4 regions of the Bradyrhizobium sp. 33ap4 genome follow, and region 1 is predicted to be linked to each of the others. Evidence: predicted binding sites of a transcription regulator. Region 1 holds the regulator's gene; each other region holds the start of a gene.
The links. Region 1 encodes PhoB, which activates phosphate uptake and scavenging genes when phosphate is short. Its sites were predicted from a motif close to TGTCATNNANCTGTCAT; they were not measured.
Positions count from the first base shown of each region.

Region 2: Q2M23_RS25490 (YbhN family protein) is a predicted target of PhoB. The motif match lies at 1,732-1,748, and genes of this name have one in related genera.
Region 3: Q2M23_RS07035 (phospholipase C) is a predicted target of PhoB. The motif match lies at 2,782-2,798, and genes of this name have one in related genera.
Region 4: Q2M23_RS27015 (UDP-2,3-diacylglucosamine diphosphatase) is a predicted target of PhoB. The motif match lies at 2,334-2,350, and genes of this name have one in related genera.

Region 1 covers NZ_JAUMTJ010000023.1:97,600-101,794, reverse strand. The annotation lists gene Q2M23_RS19450 (GcrA family cell cycle regulator) at 384-896, shown strand; gene phoB (phosphate regulon transcriptional regulator PhoB) at 1,192-1,902, opposite strand; gene phoU (phosphate signaling complex protein PhoU) at 2,048-2,764, opposite strand; gene pstB (phosphate ABC transporter ATP-binding protein PstB) at 2,871-3,689, opposite strand; gene pstA (phosphate ABC transporter permease PstA) at 3,686-4,195, opposite strand, start outside.
Region 2 covers NZ_JAUMTJ010000034.1:93,324-97,518, reverse strand. The annotation lists gene Q2M23_RS25495 (hypothetical protein) at 1-396, opposite strand, end outside; gene Q2M23_RS25490 (YbhN family protein) at 501-1,577, opposite strand; gene Q2M23_RS25485 (MFS transporter) at 2,164-3,582, shown strand; gene Q2M23_RS25480 (EAL domain-containing protein) at 3,730-4,195, shown strand, end outside.
Region 3 covers NZ_JAUMTJ010000006.1:178,593-182,787, forward strand. The annotation lists gene Q2M23_RS07030 (cytochrome-c peroxidase) at 1-949, opposite strand, end outside; gene Q2M23_RS07035 (phospholipase C) at 1,059-2,705, opposite strand; gene Q2M23_RS07040 (alpha/beta fold hydrolase) at 3,180-4,064, opposite strand; gene hydA (dihydropyrimidinase) at 4,111-4,195, opposite strand, start outside.
Region 4 covers NZ_JAUMTJ010000038.1:17,629-21,823, forward strand. The annotation lists gene Q2M23_RS27005 (threonine/serine dehydratase) at 1-353, opposite strand, end outside; gene Q2M23_RS27010 (glycosyltransferase family 1 protein) at 410-1,501, opposite strand; gene Q2M23_RS27015 (UDP-2,3-diacylglucosamine diphosphatase) at 1,498-2,310, opposite strand; gene thiD (bifunctional hydroxymethylpyrimidine kinase/phosphomethylpyrimidine kinase) at 2,613-3,410, opposite strand; gene Q2M23_RS27025 (Lrp/AsnC ligand binding domain-containing protein) at 3,606-3,851, shown strand; gene Q2M23_RS27030 (cytochrome c) at 3,971-4,195, opposite strand, start outside.

The DNA of each region.
Region 1 (4,195 bases):
GTGGCGGGCATTCTATGCTGCGGTCGGTAAGTGTCAATCGCCACGAAGTGGCCTTCCTGCAATGCGAAACGAGCGCAATCCGGAGCATTCCGGTGCGGTGGAAAAGCCTCATCGCGATGCTTAACTGTGTGGGAACATGTGGACGCACGACCGCGGACTCTTGCGCCAGAGTCACGCCATATTGTAGCGTTTGGCCTGTCGGGTACGACATCTCGTGCGGCGGTACTGGACCCTCTAAGTAACCTTTGTGTCTCGCGTAAACGTTCGGGCGCAACACCGTGCCCGGCGAGGGCTAAGGGATTCTGGCCGCAGGGATTTTTGTCCAGATTGGCTCGCAGCGCCGCTCCAATGATTGGCCGGCGCTACGCGAAGGGAAGAATGCGATGACTGTATTGACCTGGTCCGACGATCGCGTCGAGCAGCTGAAGAAGCTCTGGGAGTCCGGCCTGTCGGCCAGCCAGATCGCGGCGGAACTTGGCAATGTGACGCGAAACGCCGTGATCGGCAAAGTGCATCGGCTCGGCCTCTCCGGCCGCGCCAAGGCACCCTCCACGGCCGCGCCGCGGCAGCGCAAGGCCCGCCCCGCCCAGCACATGATGCGGGTGGCGCGCCCGGTCTCGCGCGGCAACACCGCGCTGGCGCACGCCTTCGAGGCCGAGATGGAGCCCGATCCGATCTCCTACGACAATGTGGTGCCGATGAGCCAGCGGCTGTCGCTGCTCGAGCTCAACGAGGCCACCTGTCACTGGCCGGTCGGCGATCCCTCGAGCCCGGAATTCTTCTTCTGCGGCGGCAAAGCGCTCGGCGGCCTGCCCTATTGCGCGCATCACTCGCGCGTCGCCTACCAGCCCGCCGCCGATCGCCGCCGGCCGTCGGCGAAACCGCAGATCAAGTGAGCACTCGGGAAAACGACGGAAGACCTCAAAGACAAATCCCCGCGAAAGCGGGGATTTTTTTGTGTGACGCAGCCCGGATGGAGCCAACGGGGCGCTCGTTCGCGCGACCCGTCGGCTCCATCCGGGCTACCGCTACGTCACCGGCCTCGTCCCGGCGCAGGCCGGGACCCATAACCACGAATGGGTGTTGTTAGAAAGCCGTCTGGCCGCGTGCCGATTGCGCTGGCCGCGGCGTATGGGTCCCGGCTTTCGCCGGGACGACGCCGTGTTGCGGTTTATGAATGCCGCATGGCCGTTACGGCTGCGGCTCGGCCTTGGCAAAGCGGTCGTCGAGCGCGTAGCCGGCGCCGCGCACAGTGCGGATCGGATCCTGCTCGCGGCCCGGATTGAGCAGCTTGCGCAGGCGGCCGATATGCACGTCGACGGTGCGCTCATCGATGTAGATGTCGCGGCCCCAGACGCTGTCGAGCAATTGCTCGCGGCTGAACACGCGGCCGGGATGCTCGAGGAAGAATTCGAGCAGGCGATACTCGGTCGGCCCGAGATCGATCGGACGGCCCGAGCGCGCCACGCGGCGCTTCTCGCGGTCGAGCTCGATGTCGCCGTAGGTCAGCACGGTCGCAAGCCGCTCCGGGCTGGCGCGGCGCAACAGGCCCTTCACCCGCGCCAGCAGCTCCGGCACCGAGAACGGCTTGACGATGTAATCGTCCGCGCCGGTGGCAAGCCCGCGCACGCGCTCGCTTTCCTCGCCGCGCGCGGTCAGCATGATGATCGGAAGCTGCTTGGTCTCGGGCCGCGCCCGCAGGCGGCGGCACAGTTCGATGCCGGACAGGCCCGGCAGCATCCAGTCCAGCACCACGAGGTCGGGGACGCGCTCCTTCAGCCTTGTATCCGCATCGTCGCCGCGCCCCACCGTCTCGACATCGTAGCCTTCCGCATCGAGATTGTAGCGCAACAGCGTCGTCAGCGCTTCCTCGTCTTCGACTACCAGAATGCGTGCGCTCATCGGTTTAAGTTCTTTCTCTGTGGTGATCCGTTGCCCAGACGCAAACCGAAACGCTTACTTCCTTGAGCATAGTCCCCGCGGAAACGATTTGTCGCGAGGATCGTCCAGTTTCGCTCTTGCCGGTTCCGTGCTTGCCGATCATGCCTCAGTTGCCCGGCACCGTGGTGGCAAAAGTGGTCATGTCGCCCTTCGGGCGCTTGTCGGTGATCTGCTGGCCCTCGATCATGTAGAACACGGTCTCGGCGATATTGGTGGCGTGATCGCCGATCCGCTCGATGTTCTTGGCGCAGAACATCAGATGGATGCAGAACGAGATGTTGCGCGGATCTTCCATCATGTAGGTGAGCAGTTCGCGGAACAGCGAGGTGCAGATCGCATCGACCTCCTCGTCGCCCTTCCAGACGTTCATCGCCGCCGGCAGGTCGTGCGCGGCATAGGCGTCGAGCACCGACTTGACCTGCGACAGCACGAGGTCGGTCATGTGCTCGAGGCCGCGGATCAACTTCAGCGGCTGGAAATCGCTCTCCAGCGCCGCGACGCGCTTGCCCATGTTCTTGGCGAGGTCGCCGATCCGCTCGAGATCAGTGGCGACGCGCATCGCGCTGACGATCTCACGCAGGTCGATCGCCATCGGCTGGCGGCGCGCGATCGTCAGCACCGCGCGCTCTTCGATGTTGCGCTGCAGATTGTCGATCTCGATGTCGGCGGCGACCACGCGCTTGCCGAGCGCGACGTCGCGACGGATCAGCGCGTCGACCGACTCGGTGATCATTCGTTCGACCAGGCCGCCCATCTCGGCGACCAGGCGGGTCAACTCCTGCAGGTCGCTGTCGAATGCCTTGGCGGTATGTTCAGAAGCCATCGCTTGTCTCCCTCAACCATGATCCCGGGGATCATGGCTTCGTGTCCTGAATTTTAGCATGACCTGATCGGAAAACCGGTTTCCACTTTTCCGGATCATGCGCCGGTCAACCGAACCGGCCGGTGATGTAGTCCTGGGTGCGCCGATCGCTCGGTGAGGTGAAGATCTTGTTGGTGTCGTCGAACTCGATCAGCTCGCCGAGATACATGAAGGCGGTCTTGTCGGAGACGCGCGCCGCCTGCTGCATGTTGTGGGTGACGATCGCGATCGTGTAGTCCTCGGAGAGTTCCTGGATCAGCTCCTCGACCTTGGCGGTCGAGATCGGGTCGAGCGCCGAGCACGGCTCGTCGAACAGGATCACCTCGGGGCGCACCGCCACGGTGCGTGCGATGCACAGGCGCTGCTGCTGGCCACCGGAGAGCGACAGGCCGGAGGCGTTCAGCTTGTCCTTGACCTCGTTCCACAGCGCGCCGCCGCGCAGCGCCTTCTCGACCCGGTCGTCCATCTCGGACTTCGAGATCTTCTCATAGAGGCGGATGCCGAAGGCGATGTTCTCGTAGATCGTCATCGGGAACGGCGTCGGCTTCTGGAACACCATGCCGACCCGCGCGCGCAGCAAGTTGAGGTCGAGCTTGGGGTCGAGAATGTTGGTCTGGTCCAGCATCAGCTGGCCGACCGCGCGCTGACCCGGATACAGGTCGTACATCCGGTTGAAAATGCGCAGCAGGGTCGACTTGCCGCAGCCGGACGGGCCGATGAACGCCGTGACGCGGTTGGTGCCGAGCGCCAGGTTGATGTTCTTCAGCGCGTGGTGCTCGCCGTAATAGAAGTTGAGGTTGCGCACCGTGACTTTCGGCGGCGCTTCCGGCAGCGGAACCTGGGGAATGTGGCCTGCGGCAGTCGTGGAGACGGAAAGCTCGGTCATTTTGCGGCCCTTTCGGCACCAAGGATACGCGCGCCGATATTCAACGCGAGCACGGTGAATGTGATGAGCAGCGCGCCGCTCCACGCCAGCTCTTTCCAGTAGGCGTAGGGGCTCTGCACGAAGTTGTTGATGGTCACTGGCAGGTTGGCCATCGTCTTGGTCAGATCCAGGCTGAAGAACTGGTTCGACAGCGCGGTGAACAGCAGCGGCGCGGTCTCGCCGGCGACGCGGGCGGTCGCCAGCAGCACACCGGTGATCAGACCCGATCGCGCGGCACGATAAGCGATCCGCTTGATCACCAGCGAACGCGGCAGGCCGAGCGCGGAGGCGGCCTCGCGCAGCGGATTGGGCACCAAGAGCAGCATGTCCTCGGTGGTGCGCAGCACGACCGGGATCACGATCACCGCGAGCGCAAGGCTGCCTGCGATCGCCGAGAAGCCGCGCATCGGCACCACCACCGCACCATAGATGAACAGGCCGATGATGATCGAGGGCGCGCTGAGCAG
Region 2 (4,195 bases), on a different contig from region 1:
GACCGGAACCGGGCCGGTGAGCCGCACGACGATCGGATGATCGATCGGCGTCAGATAGCTTTCCTTGACGTTGTCGCGCGTGCAGGGCTCGCTGACGCGGCCCTGCAGGTCGATGCAGAGCCGGTTCACGGTGTTGCGCGCCCAGCCGCGGCCGTCGCTTTGCAGTTCCAGCGTCTGTTCCGAGGCCAGCACGGTGCGGCCAAGCCCGCTTTCGACATGCAGGCGGAAGTCGCGTTCCTCGCGGAACAGGCGGAAGCGGTTGCGGACCTCCCAGGAGATCTGCAGCTGGTTGTCCTGCGCGTCCGCGGCCGATGCGAACACCGCGGCCAGCGCGCTGCCGAGCAGCACGCTGCAGACCGTCACCCGAAACGAAAATCGAACCAAAAAGCCAATCATGGCGCGGTTTGACGCGAGCGGTACGGCGAAAATAAGAGAAGCGGCCGCGAGGATCGAAAATCCGGGGTCGAGGGGCCCGCACAGGGGGCCGATAACGTTGTCCGTTACCGTTTCAGCTGCCTGACCCGCTGCTGCCGGCTTTCGATCGGTTGCCGCACGGTCGCCGAAGCCGTGCAGGCTTGGCTTAGTCGTTTCCGCTCTTGCCAGGGCTGCACCACGTTGAGCCAGAGCTCGCGCATGCCCATGATCGAGATCGAAATCCCGAACGGGATCAGGAAGTAGAGGATGCGGAACACGACCAGCGTCGCCAGCAATTGTTCCTTGCTGAACTCCGGCAGCGCCACCAGCATCGCGGCATCGAACACGCCGATCGAGCCGGGGGCGTGGCTGGCGAAGCCGAGCAGCGTCGCCAGGATGAACACGACCGCCAGCGAGACGAAGTCGATATGCGGCTCGGTCGGCATCAGCAGGTACATTGCGAGCGCGCAGAAACCGAGATCAACCACGCCGATCAGGATCTGCAACAGCGTCAGCTTGGCCGAGGGCAGCACCACCTTCCAGCCGTTCTGGCCGAGCTCGCGGCGCTTCTCGCCGGTCAGGAGCCAGACGAAATAGGCGCCGATGCCGGCAAGGCAGCCGAGCGCGATCAGCCGGTTCATCGCCGGCGGCAGCAGGTCCATCGCCGACGCCGCCGCCGGGTGCCAGGCCATGCCGAAGCCGAGCACGAACAAATTGCCGAGCCAGAAGGTCAGGCCCGACAGAAAGCAGATCTTGGCGACGTCGATCGCGGAGAGGCCATAATCGGAATAGATCCGGAAGCGGATCGCGCCGCCGGTGAAAACCGTGGCGCCGATATTGTGGCCGATCGTGTAGCTCGTGAAGCTCGACAGCGCTGCGATGCGGTAGGGGACATGGATCTTGCCGATCGTGCGCAGCGCGAAGAAGTCGTAGAAGGTCAGCGTGCAGAACGCCCCGACCACGCAGAGCGCCGCCAGCGCGATCCGGTGCGGCGCGATGTTGGTGAGCGCGGAGAGAATGATGCCGGTATCGACGCCCTTCAGAGTGTGAACAAGCGACGTGATCGCGAACGCGATGATCAACACACTCGCGGCGATCCCGAGCCGTTTCCAGCCGATCTTTTCCTTGAAACCACGCCCGAGCGTGGTCAGCAGCCGAAGCATTCATCCTCCCGGCGGGGCGGCAAATTTCAGTGGGACCCGATCACGGACGGCGACGGGGGACGGGCAAACGCACCGTACGCGATGACCCATAAGGCAAAACCGATGCGTTGTGCAGCCCTTGACAAGCCAACCTTCGGCCCTCGTCCAGCGTCATTGTCATATTGGCTACATATGTTCTCGCTCTGCGAAATGTGAGTCGCAGGACCGCGATGGGGCCACTGCATGTTCCGCCGTTTCAGGCGGTTTCGCCGGCTTTTTTGCCGATTTTGCGGCCGTCCCGGCGTCGATGCGGGTTCATTGGCGCGAAGCGAATGGACGATATGCGTCAGCATGGGGACGGCTGAGCCGGCTGTGAGTTTACCAAAGTGTGAAGTCGGCGCGCGCATGCGCATGATCCGCCCTGCGCTCGGGCCGGTGAGCCGCGCGAGGGCGGTCCGTAGGTCTATTGAGGCAAAACGCCGCGCAAGCGGGCCGCCGTCGGACAGATCGGCCAGGCACGCGATTTCACACTTCGATCCGTGGCGAAGTGTTGCGGCGAAACGAAGGCCTATGTCTCGCATTGGTTGCCGAGAGCAAGGACAAGACCATGCAACAGACCTCCCTGAACGTCCGGCACATGCCGGACCGCCGCGCTGCATCGCATCGGCAAACGAGCGGGCTCGCGGCGACGTTGACGCTCGCCGCGATGAGTCTCGGCTATGGCGTCGTGCAGCTCGACGTCACCATCGTCAACACGGCGCTCAACGCGATCGGCGCCTCGCTCGGCGGCGGCGTTGCCGAACTGCAATGGGTGGTCAGCGCCTACACGATCGCCTTTGCGGCCTTCATCCTGACCGCGGGCGCGCTCGGCGACCGGATCGGCGCCAAGCGCATCTTCATGGCCGGGTTTGCGATCTTCACCGCGGCATCGGTTGCCTGCGCGGTCGCGCCTGATGCGACGACGCTGATCGCCGCCCGCTGCGTTCAGGGGCTGGCCGCCGCCATCCTGGTGCCGAACTCGCTGGCGCTGCTCCGCCATGCCTATGAAGACGAGAAGGCGCGGGGACGGGCGGTCGGTGTCTGGGCCGCGGGCGCGAGCCTTGCGCTGACCGCCGGCCCGTTCGTCGGCGGCGGACTGATCGCGCTGGTCGGCTGGCGCGCGATCTTTCTGGTCAACCTGCCGATCGGCCTCGCCGGCTTGTGGCTCGCCTGGCGCTTTGCCAGCGAAACCACGCGTCATCAGCAACACCGGCTCGATCTGCCGGGGCAGGTCGCGGCGATCGCCGCGCTCGGCACGTTGGCCGGCGCGCTGATCGAAGGCGGCACGCTCGGCTGGGGCAACCCGTTCGTGATCGCAGGCTTCGCTCTCGCCGCCGTCTTCTCCGTGCTGTTCGTCTGGCGTGAGTCGCGCGCGCCGCAGCCGATGCTGCCGCTCTCGCTGTTCCGCCACCGGATGTTTGCCCTGACCTCGCTGGTCGGCCTCCTGGTCAATGTCGCGTTCTACGGCCTGATCTTCGTGCTCAGCCTCTACTTCCAGCAGGTCAACGGGCTGTCGGCGTTCGCCACTGGCCTCGCGTTCGTGCCGATGCTCGGCGCCGTGCTGCCCGCCAACCTGATCGCACCGCATGTCGCGGAGCGGATCGGCGCGCCGGCGACAATCGCGCTCGGCGCCGCTCTCTCCGCCACCGGATGTCTTGCGCTGCTGTTCATCGGCCCCGGCACCAGCTACCTCGCGATCTGCCTGCAATTGCTGGGCATGAGCGGCGGCCTCGGCCTGCTGGTGCCGCCCCTGACATCGGCGCTGCTCGGCAGCGCCGAGCCGCAGCATGCCGGCATCGCGGCCGGGGTGTTGAACGCGACCCGGCAGACCGGCAGCGTGCTCGGTGTCGCGCTGTTCGGCTCGATGGTCAGCCGGTCCGCGGCCTTCATCACCGGCCTGCATGCGGCCCTCGTCATCTCCGCCGGCGTGTTGCTGGCGGCGGCTGCGCTGATCTGGATCGGCGCATGGTCACAGGCTCGGCGCTGAGACGAACCGCAGCGAGGCATCTCCGCGTTGCCCTGACCCGATCGCCTGCATTCAAGGCTTCTTGACCATGCGTGGAACCTTGCTGCGGTGCGGTTACCGTTCCTACACGAATGCGTCTGTTCTTATAGGTCCATAAAGGGGGCCTATATGTATCGCGTTCTGACCTGTCTCACTTTGGAACATGACTGGCGGTTGGTCGCCCTCGGCGGGGTGATCTGCCTGCTCGCCAGCGCCGTCGCGATCAGCCTGTTTCACCGTGCCCGCGCTGCGCAGGGGCGGGCCCGCGAGATCTGGATCGGCCTCGATGCGGCGGTCGGCGGTTGCGGTATCTGGGCCACCCATTTCGTTGCCATGCTGGCGTACGATCCCGGCATCGAGGCCGGGTACAACATTCCCATCACGCTGCTGTCGCTGGTGCTCGCGGTTGCGATCCTGGCCGTCGGATTGGCCGTCGCCACGCTCGATGGACGCTGGCAGACGGTTGCGGCCGGTGGCGCGATCGTCGGCGCCGGTGTCGCGGCGATGCATTACACCGGCATGCTCGGGCTGGAGCTGCCCGCGCGCATCGTCTGGTCGCCCGGCATCGTCGCCTCGTCGATCGCGTTCGGAAGCC
Region 3 (4,195 bases), on a different contig from region 1:
GGTCGGGATCGCGGTTGCCGGCGAGCGCGGCGTTGCGCGGCGCACCGAGCGCCTCATATTGGTGATCGGTGAACAGCGGCGGCAGACCGTCCCGGGTGGGCTGCGACGTATGGCAGCCGCCGCAATTGGCCTTGTCCGGATCGTTGAACAATTGCAGGCCGCGCAATTCGCTCTCGTTCAATCGCGCCCTGCCCTCCAGCCAGTAGTCGAACTTGCTGGTGTAGGGATGGAAGCTCGGCTCCTCAACCTGATAGCGCGCGACGGCAAACATCGCCTCCGCGACCAGCAGCCGCGAATTGTCGAAGACACCGGCGCCGAACAGCTCGGCGAAGCGCGGCGCGTAGCTCGCCTGGCGCAGCTTCTGCGCCACGATTTCGGTGCTGCCGCCGTCCATCTCGTTGGGATCAAGCAGCGGGAAGATCGCCTGGTCCTGCAGCGTATCGGCGCGGCCGTCCCAGAACAGTCCGCCCTGCGGCACGATGTTGACCGCCGACGCGGCAGTCCCGGTCGCGACCTTCTTGGCGCGCGGAGCCTGCTGGCCGAGCGCGGCCAGTTGCGCGAAGTCGACGACATTGTCGTCTTCGTCCTTTTCCGGCCCGATGCTGAAATTCGGCTGCCGCTCGAGATAGGTCAGGCCCGGCACGGCGCGTGTCCCTTGCCGGGATTGCGCGGGCCCGCCGAGCATCACCGGCCCATCATTGGGTGGCCCGTAAGCGTGGTCCGGACTGTGACAGGACGCGCATGACAATGCGCCCGACGAGGACAGCGACGCGTCGAAAAAAATCTTCTGGCCGAGCTGCGCCATGGCGGACAGCGGAGCAACAGGCGGACGCCTGAGCTGCACCGGGTTCGGATTGGTCCCCGGAAGTCCCTGCGTCTCGACGGCCGCAACGGCGCCGGCCATGCACAGCAGGCAGGCGCCGAGAAGCCACAAGGTGCGGCCATTCATATCAGATCCAGTGTCGTTAAGCGTTTTCGCGCGAACTGTAGACCAGTTCGCGCGAGCAGAACGCGTCAGGGCAGAGCTTCGGTTCTGATTGGATCAGAACCGAAGGGCGTTAGTGGTGATGGTGATCGTCCGGCGCGCTGACGATGACGGTGCCGGCGGTCGGATCGAGAAACAGCGTGTCCTGCCGGTACTCGTGGTCCTGGCCGTGGCCGCGCTCGAAGTCGAACATGTCGGCGATCGATTCGACGTTGTCGTCGAACGAGCCGCCGCCGAGACGCTGGCCGTGCAGCCAGTTGTCCTCGATGAAGCGAACGACGGAGGCCTGCGAGATGCGGGTGTGGCTGACGTAATTCCGCTTGGCGAAGGGCGAGATCACCAGGAACGGGACACGCGTACCGGGACCGCAGCGGCCGTTTACCGGCTGGCCGTTGAGGCCGTTCGGCGGCGTCTGCCTGCCGATACCGCGACCGCACTGGCCGGGACCGTTGACCTGGTCGGCGGTGGGATCATACGAGGCGCTGATCGGTGCAAGGTACTGGTGGTCGTACCAGCCGTCGGAGTCGTCATAGGTGATGATGACGGCGGTCTCGCCCCACTCCTTCTGCTTCTGCAGGAAGTTGATCAGCTCGACATTGCCGGCCTGCTCATCGAGCGGATCGGAGTTGCCGGGATGACCGTCCTGATAGGCCGGCATCTTGATGTAGGAGACGGCCGGGAAGTTGCCGGCCTTCACCGAAGCATAGAAGTCCTCGAGATCGTAGGCGTGATTGGCCGGATCGAGCGTCTTGCTGCCGGGCACATAGGTGTGTCCGACCGCATTCACCGAGCTCGGCCGCGCATGGCTCGGGTTGGCGGTCGACTTGTAATACTGGAACCAGGCGTGGTGCGGGATGTAGTCCACGACGGTGCCGTTGACGTTGCTCGAGAACGTGCTGCGGCCGCAGTTGGTGGTGCCGTTGCTGTTCTTGAGCGTCAGGTCGAAGCCGCCCATGAAGCTGCCCCAGCTAATCTGCTCGGCATTGAGCAGGTCGCCGATGTTCTTGCTGGTCATCAGGACCTGGCTGGTCGTGCTAGAGCAGGCATCGTAGGCAGGGTCGGTATCACCGATCAGCGTCAGGCCGCCCTGGCCGTCGGCGATCGAAGATGACGAGCCGACGATGTTCTGCGCGCCGTTGGTCTGGCCGGAGATCACCTCGAGCGCGCCGGGCGTCGACGGACCAAAGGTGTCGGTCCAGCTGTTGTCGCTCATCGCGAAGTTCTGGGCATAATTCCAGAACGCGGTGACGGTGTTGCCGTCGAAATAGCCCATCACCTGCCCGTTGGTGCCGAACGCGCCGACGCCGCCGGCGGTGCCGCGACCGGTGAATTTCGGAAACAGGTCTTCCTTGCCGTTGTCGACTGCCTGCTGCTCGGGCGTGTAGGCGTGGTTCTGCGACTTGGTGTTGGCCTGGGTGCGGTCGAGGCGGAACGGATTGGTTGCGCCGGTGCCGTTGGCCGGATTGGTGTTCGGGTTATTGGTCAACAGATTGGCGCTGGCGAGATTGTTGACCTTCGGCGTATGCGGCTTCGCCGTGAACGGAATCGAGCCGGTCGGGTTGGTCGCAACCGGGTAGGTTGCGAAGTAGTGATCGAACGAGCGGTTCTCGTTGAAGATGACGACGAGATGCTTGATCGGCGTTTGGGTGTGGATGTCGTGCGGATGATGATCGTGGCCGTTATTGCCCTTGTTGTCGTCCTGAGCGGCGGCGCTGCACATCACCGCAGCGGCAGCAACCAGACAGACTCCGACCGTCGAAAGAAATTTGGCTTTCACCGTAGTGCCCCTTTTTATTTTTAAGGATTTATGACGTCGACCTGCGACAAGTTATCCACCACCGATGACAGCGCTGTGTCGGTCGAATGAATGCGACGAACGATGATGCGCGCTCATGTCCGCATCGGTTGCAGATATCGGGGGACCAATCTTTGCGCGCATGACAGACGCCCTCCTCTTCCGTCTCACGCGATCGGCTATCTGTGGACGCGGTTTCGGTCACAAGACATGGAATTGAACGGATCGCGTTGGAGATGACTGCAGCAGCCAGCAATCATGCGAACAGGTTGTGCACCGCCGGCTGTCGCGGCTTGCTCACGCCCGAAAAAAATCCGCGCCTTCCGGGGATGTGTCCCGAAAAGCGCGGATGCTTGGTCTGGTGGCGGATGAAGGCCGCGATTCAACTCGGCGTGAAGCCTACCCCTTCATTCCCGTGATCGAAGCACTGACCGCGCGCGGATCGCGCTGCGGCCAGCGGCCGCTCTCGACCTGCGCCAGGAATTCGCCGACGATCCGGTTGTATTCGTCGGGCTCCTCGATGTTGATGGCGTGGCCGCAGTTCGGCATCACCGCGAGCGCGGCAGACGGGATGCTCTGCTTCATCAGGATGCCCGGCAGCAGGCAAGGCCAATCCTCGTCGCCGGTGATGATCAGCGTCGGCACCTTGATCCGCTTCATCTCGTCGACCAGCGTGTAGAGCGAAGGGCGCTCCTTCTGTATGCCCTGCTGGGTGTTGGCCGATCCCACCGCCGAATGCTCGGCCAGCATGGCCTTGAACTCGGCATGGCCGCGCGGGTCCTTGTTCTCGTACTGCACGCGGGTCGGCCCGTAGGCGTAGCGCTCGGCGAAGGTCGGCATGCCCTCCTTGCGGATCATGCCCGCGATCACGTCGGCCTCGGCGCGAAACGTCTCGCGCTTATCGAGCTCGGCGCCGTAGCCGCAGCCACCGATGCATAGCGACAGCGCCCGATCAGGGTGACGTAATCCGAAATGCAGCGTCGCAAAGCCGCCCATCGACAGACCGACGATATGCGCCTTCGGCGCGCCGATATGATCGAGCACCGCCAGGATATCGTCGGCGGCGCGCGCCTGCGAATAGGACGAGACCTGCTCCGGCACATCCGACGGCGGAAAGCCGCGCGCATTGTAGGCGATGGTCCGGAAGCGCTTGCCGAAGTGCCGCATCTGCGGCTCGTAGCTGCGCAAGTCGCCGGCGAACTCGTGAACCAGGATCACCGGATGCCCCGATCCGGTCTCCTCGAAATAGAGCCGCACTCCGTCGTCTGTCACAGCATAGGGCATGTTGATCTCCTGCCTTCTCTCTTTGCTTGTTACGGATTTGGTCGCGTTACGGAATGGCCTTCGGCGGCTTGGCGCGGGGCAGATAGGTGCCGTGGTCCTTGCCGCCAATGAGCGTACCGTTATCGACGACG
Region 4 (4,195 bases), on a different contig from region 1:
GTGCGCTCGCGCTTGGTGATCGGCGAGTCCGCAGGCATCACGATGGTCGCCTGCATGTTGAGGATCTTGGCGGCCGCAGCGACGCCCTGGGCGTGGTTGCCCGAGGAGAACGCGACGACGCCGCCGCTCCGCTTGTCCTGCGGGATCGAGGCGAGCTTGTTGAAGGCGCCGCGAAACTTGAACGATCCGGTCCGCTGCAGCATTTCGGGCTTGAGGAAGACCTGGCTGCCGACGCGTTCGTTGAGAACGGGGAAGGTCAGGAGCGGCGTGCGCACCGCGAACGGCGCGACCACCCTTGCGGCGGCATCGATGTCCGCGGCAGCGACGGGTGGATTGAGAACGGTGTCCGTCATTCGCGATTTGTATCGCGGCGCCGGGCTGGCGGGCAAGACGCTTTAGCGTGACCTGACTAGCGTGAGGTGGGCTGGGTCGCCGGCAGGGCCACAAAATGGTGCTCTTCGGCACCGAATTCGAGCGCCTCCCCCTCGCCGTCCGGCGGCGCGGGGCGGACATTCATGCAGCGATCGATGAACACCCGGGCCGACGCCTGCCAGGTGTGGAGCGCGGCAAAGTCGACGCAGGCCTGCCGCGGGATGCTGAGCGCCTCCAGGCAGGCATGGCGCAGATCTTCGTCGAGCACGCCGACCGGCGCCGCGCCGATCACGTCGCGGGGACCGGTGACCGGAAAAGCGGCAACCGGCAGGCCGCTCGCCAATGCTTCAAGCAGCACCAGACCAAACGTATCGGTACGGCTCGGGAAAACGAACACATCGGCCGCGGCGTAGATCTCAGCCAATTCTTCCCCATGACGGGCGCCGAGGAACACAGCGTCCGGATATTTCCGCTCCAGCGCCGCCCGCGCCGGGCCGTCGCCGACCACGACCTTGGTTCCCGGCAGATCGAGATCGAGGAAGGCCGCGAGATTCTTCTCCACTGCCACCCGGCCGACGCTGAGATAGACCGGCTGCGGCAGGCAGAGATCGACGTCGCGCGGATGGAACAGCGCGGTATCGACGCCGCGCGACCACAGCACCACGTTGCGGAAGCCGCGCTGACGCAACTCGGCCGCCAGCGCCGGGGTCGCCGCCATCACCGCCCGGCTCGGCCGGTGGAACCAGCGCAATGCGCGCCACACCCAGGCTTCCGGGACAGGCGTCCGCGCCGAGACGTATTCGGGGAAGCGGGTATGGAAGCTCGTCGTGAACGGCAGGCCGCGCTTGCGGCAATAGCGGCGCACCGCAAGCCCGATCGGGCCCTCGGTCGCGATATGGATGCTGTCGGGCCTCGCCGCCTCGATCAGACTTGCGACCTTGGCCCGGTAGGGCAGCGCCAGCCGGAGATCGCGATAGCTCGGCATCGCGAAGGTGCGGAACTCGTCCGGCGTCAGGAAGCTCACCTCGACGCCGAGCGATTTCGCCGCCTGTGCCATCATGGTCAGCGTGCGGACAACCCCGTTGACCTGGGGATGCCACGCATCGGTCGCGACCAGGATATGCGTCATGCAGCGCGTGCCGTCACTCGCGGAACCGGCGCGATCCGGCGCACCGGGTCGGTCCAGGTGATGATCTCGAAATGGCCGTCCTCGTGCTCGGCGAGCGCGGTGCAGCTCTCCACCCAGTCGCCGCAATTCATGTAGCGGATGCCGTGCTCGTCATGAATCGTCGCGTAGTGGATGTGGCCGCAGATCACGCCGTCGCAGCCGTGGCGCCGCGCCTCGCCGGCAAGCGTCGCCTCGAACGCGCCAATATAGTTCACCGCCTTCTTGACCTTCAGCTTGGCCCATTGCGACAGCGACCAGTACGGCACGCCGAAGATCTTGCGGAAGAAGTTGACGAAGCGATTCATCTGGATCGCGAAATCGTAGGCCTTGTCGCCGAGATGGGCGAGCCAGCGCGCGTTCTGCACCACGAGATCGAAAATGTCGCCGTGGATCACGAGGTAGCGCTTGCCGTCGGCGCCGGTGTGAACGGTGTTCTCCACCACGTCGATGCCGCCGAAATGCGTGCCGTAATATTTGCGCAGGAACTCGTCGTGGTTGCCCGGGACGTAGATCACCTTGGCGCCCTTGCGCGCCTTGCGCAGCATCTTCTGCACGAAATCATTATGGGTCTGCGGCCAGTACCAGTTCGACTTCAGCGCCCAGCCGTCGACAATATCACCAACGAGGTAGATCGTGTCGGCATCGTGAGAACGGAGGAAGTCGAGCAGGCGGTCGGCTTGCGAACCGCGGGCTCCGAGATGGACATCGGAGATAAACAAAGTGCGAAAGTGCCGCTCGGGACTTTCTTCACTCAAGGAGTCACTTCCCATGCCTGTGCACCTAACAGATTCCTGTGACAAGGCGATGACGATCCCCGCGACCCAAGGCCCCACAAACAGTTAACGAGAATCAGCAGTACGCCGCTTCTCTGCGGATAACAGCAGCATGCGACAATCTGGCGACATCGGCGGTCGCGGCTGTGGGGAAGAGGCGTTGTGTTGCCTGCACAGCGCGATGGAACAGCGAAGCGATCGAATGCGTAGCCCGGATGGAGCGAAGCGCAATCCGGGTCCTGCATCCGCGGATGAACTGGTCCCGGATTTCGCTGCGCTCCATCCGGGCTACAAGAGCGTCAGTAATATTTGTGAAAGTGATGCACCGGCCCATGGCCGTGGCCGACGGCGAAGCGATCGGCTTCGGCGATCGCCTGCGTGATCCAGGCCTTGGCGTTGCGCACCGAGGTCTCCATGCTCTCGCCCTTCGCGAGCCCTGCGGCGATTGCCGAGGACAGCGAGCAGCCGGTGCCATGCGTATTGGCGGTCGCAATCCGCGGCGCAGCCAGCGCGATGCTGTGCTCGGCGTCGATCAGATAGTCGATGCTCTCGGCGCCGTGCCCATGGCCGCCCTTGACCAGCACCGCGCGACATCCCATTGCCAGCAATCGCTTGCCTTGTCGCTCGACGTCGGCCTCGCTTGAGGCAACCGGCTCGTTCAAGAGCGCCGCCGCTTCCGGCAGGTTCGGCGTGATTAGCGAGGCCAGCGGAAACAGCAGGACCTTCAGCGCATCGACCGCCTCGGCGGCAAGCAGCCGATCACCGGAGGTTGCGACCATCACCGGATCGAGCACGACATGGCGCGGCGCCCAGCGCCTCAGCCCATCGGCGATCACAGCGATCGTGTCGGCCTGTGCCACCATGCCGATCTTGACCGCGCCGACCTCGAGGTCGGAGAACACCGCATCGATCTGGGCGGTGACGAATGACGCGGGCACCGGATGGATGCCGCTGACCCCCGTGGTGTTCTGCGCGGTCAGCGCCGTGATCGCGGAGGCGCCATAGACCCCGAGCGCGGCAAAGCTCTTGAGGTCGGCCTGGATGCCCGCCCCGCCCGAGGAGTCCGAGCCGGCAATGGTGAGCGCGACAGGCGTCATCTTGCAGCACCGGCGGTTGATACGAATGAGACCATCACGAACAAGACCATGGCCTGTCCTAGCCCGGCCGCCGATCGGCAGCAAGTTCGCCTGACTTTACCGCAAGTTGGCCTCACCTTGACCCCCTGCCTCGCCCCCTTGCCTTGGCCGCCCGTTTTGGGCCTATAGTCGCGGAAATCCCCGGAGACGACTTTGATGGTTCCTTTCTTCGTCCAGATCAAATGCAAGCTCGGCCAGTCCTACACCGTCGCCAACGCACTGGCGGAGGCCGAGATTGCGTCCGAGATCTATTCCACCGCGGGCAATTACGACCTCCTGGTCAAGTTCTACGTCGACCACGACACCGACATCGGCCATTTCATCAACGAGAAGGTTCAGGTGATCCCGGGCATCCAGGACACCCTCACCATCATCACCTTCAAGGCGTTCGGCGCGAAGTAGGACGCGCCCGCGAGAGCATGATGAGATCAGGTCGAGCTTGAACGGTCGAAAGTTCACCTCTTCCTTGGGAGAGGTGAACCGAAACCGCGGCGAGCCGATTCAACCAAACCCATCCCGCTTTACAATTCCTTCTCCTTCTTGACCGGCTTCGGCGGTCCCTCGACCGGCGGCAGCGACTTGATGTACTCGGCGATCGCGTCGCGGTCGGACGACGACAGTCGCGAGGTGTTGCGGATCACGCGCACCATCGACCCACCGGCCGAGTCGCCGTCCGGCGTCTGGCCGCTCTCGAGGAAATAGGCGATATCCTTCACACTCCAGTCCGAGATCCCCCTCGGCGTGAT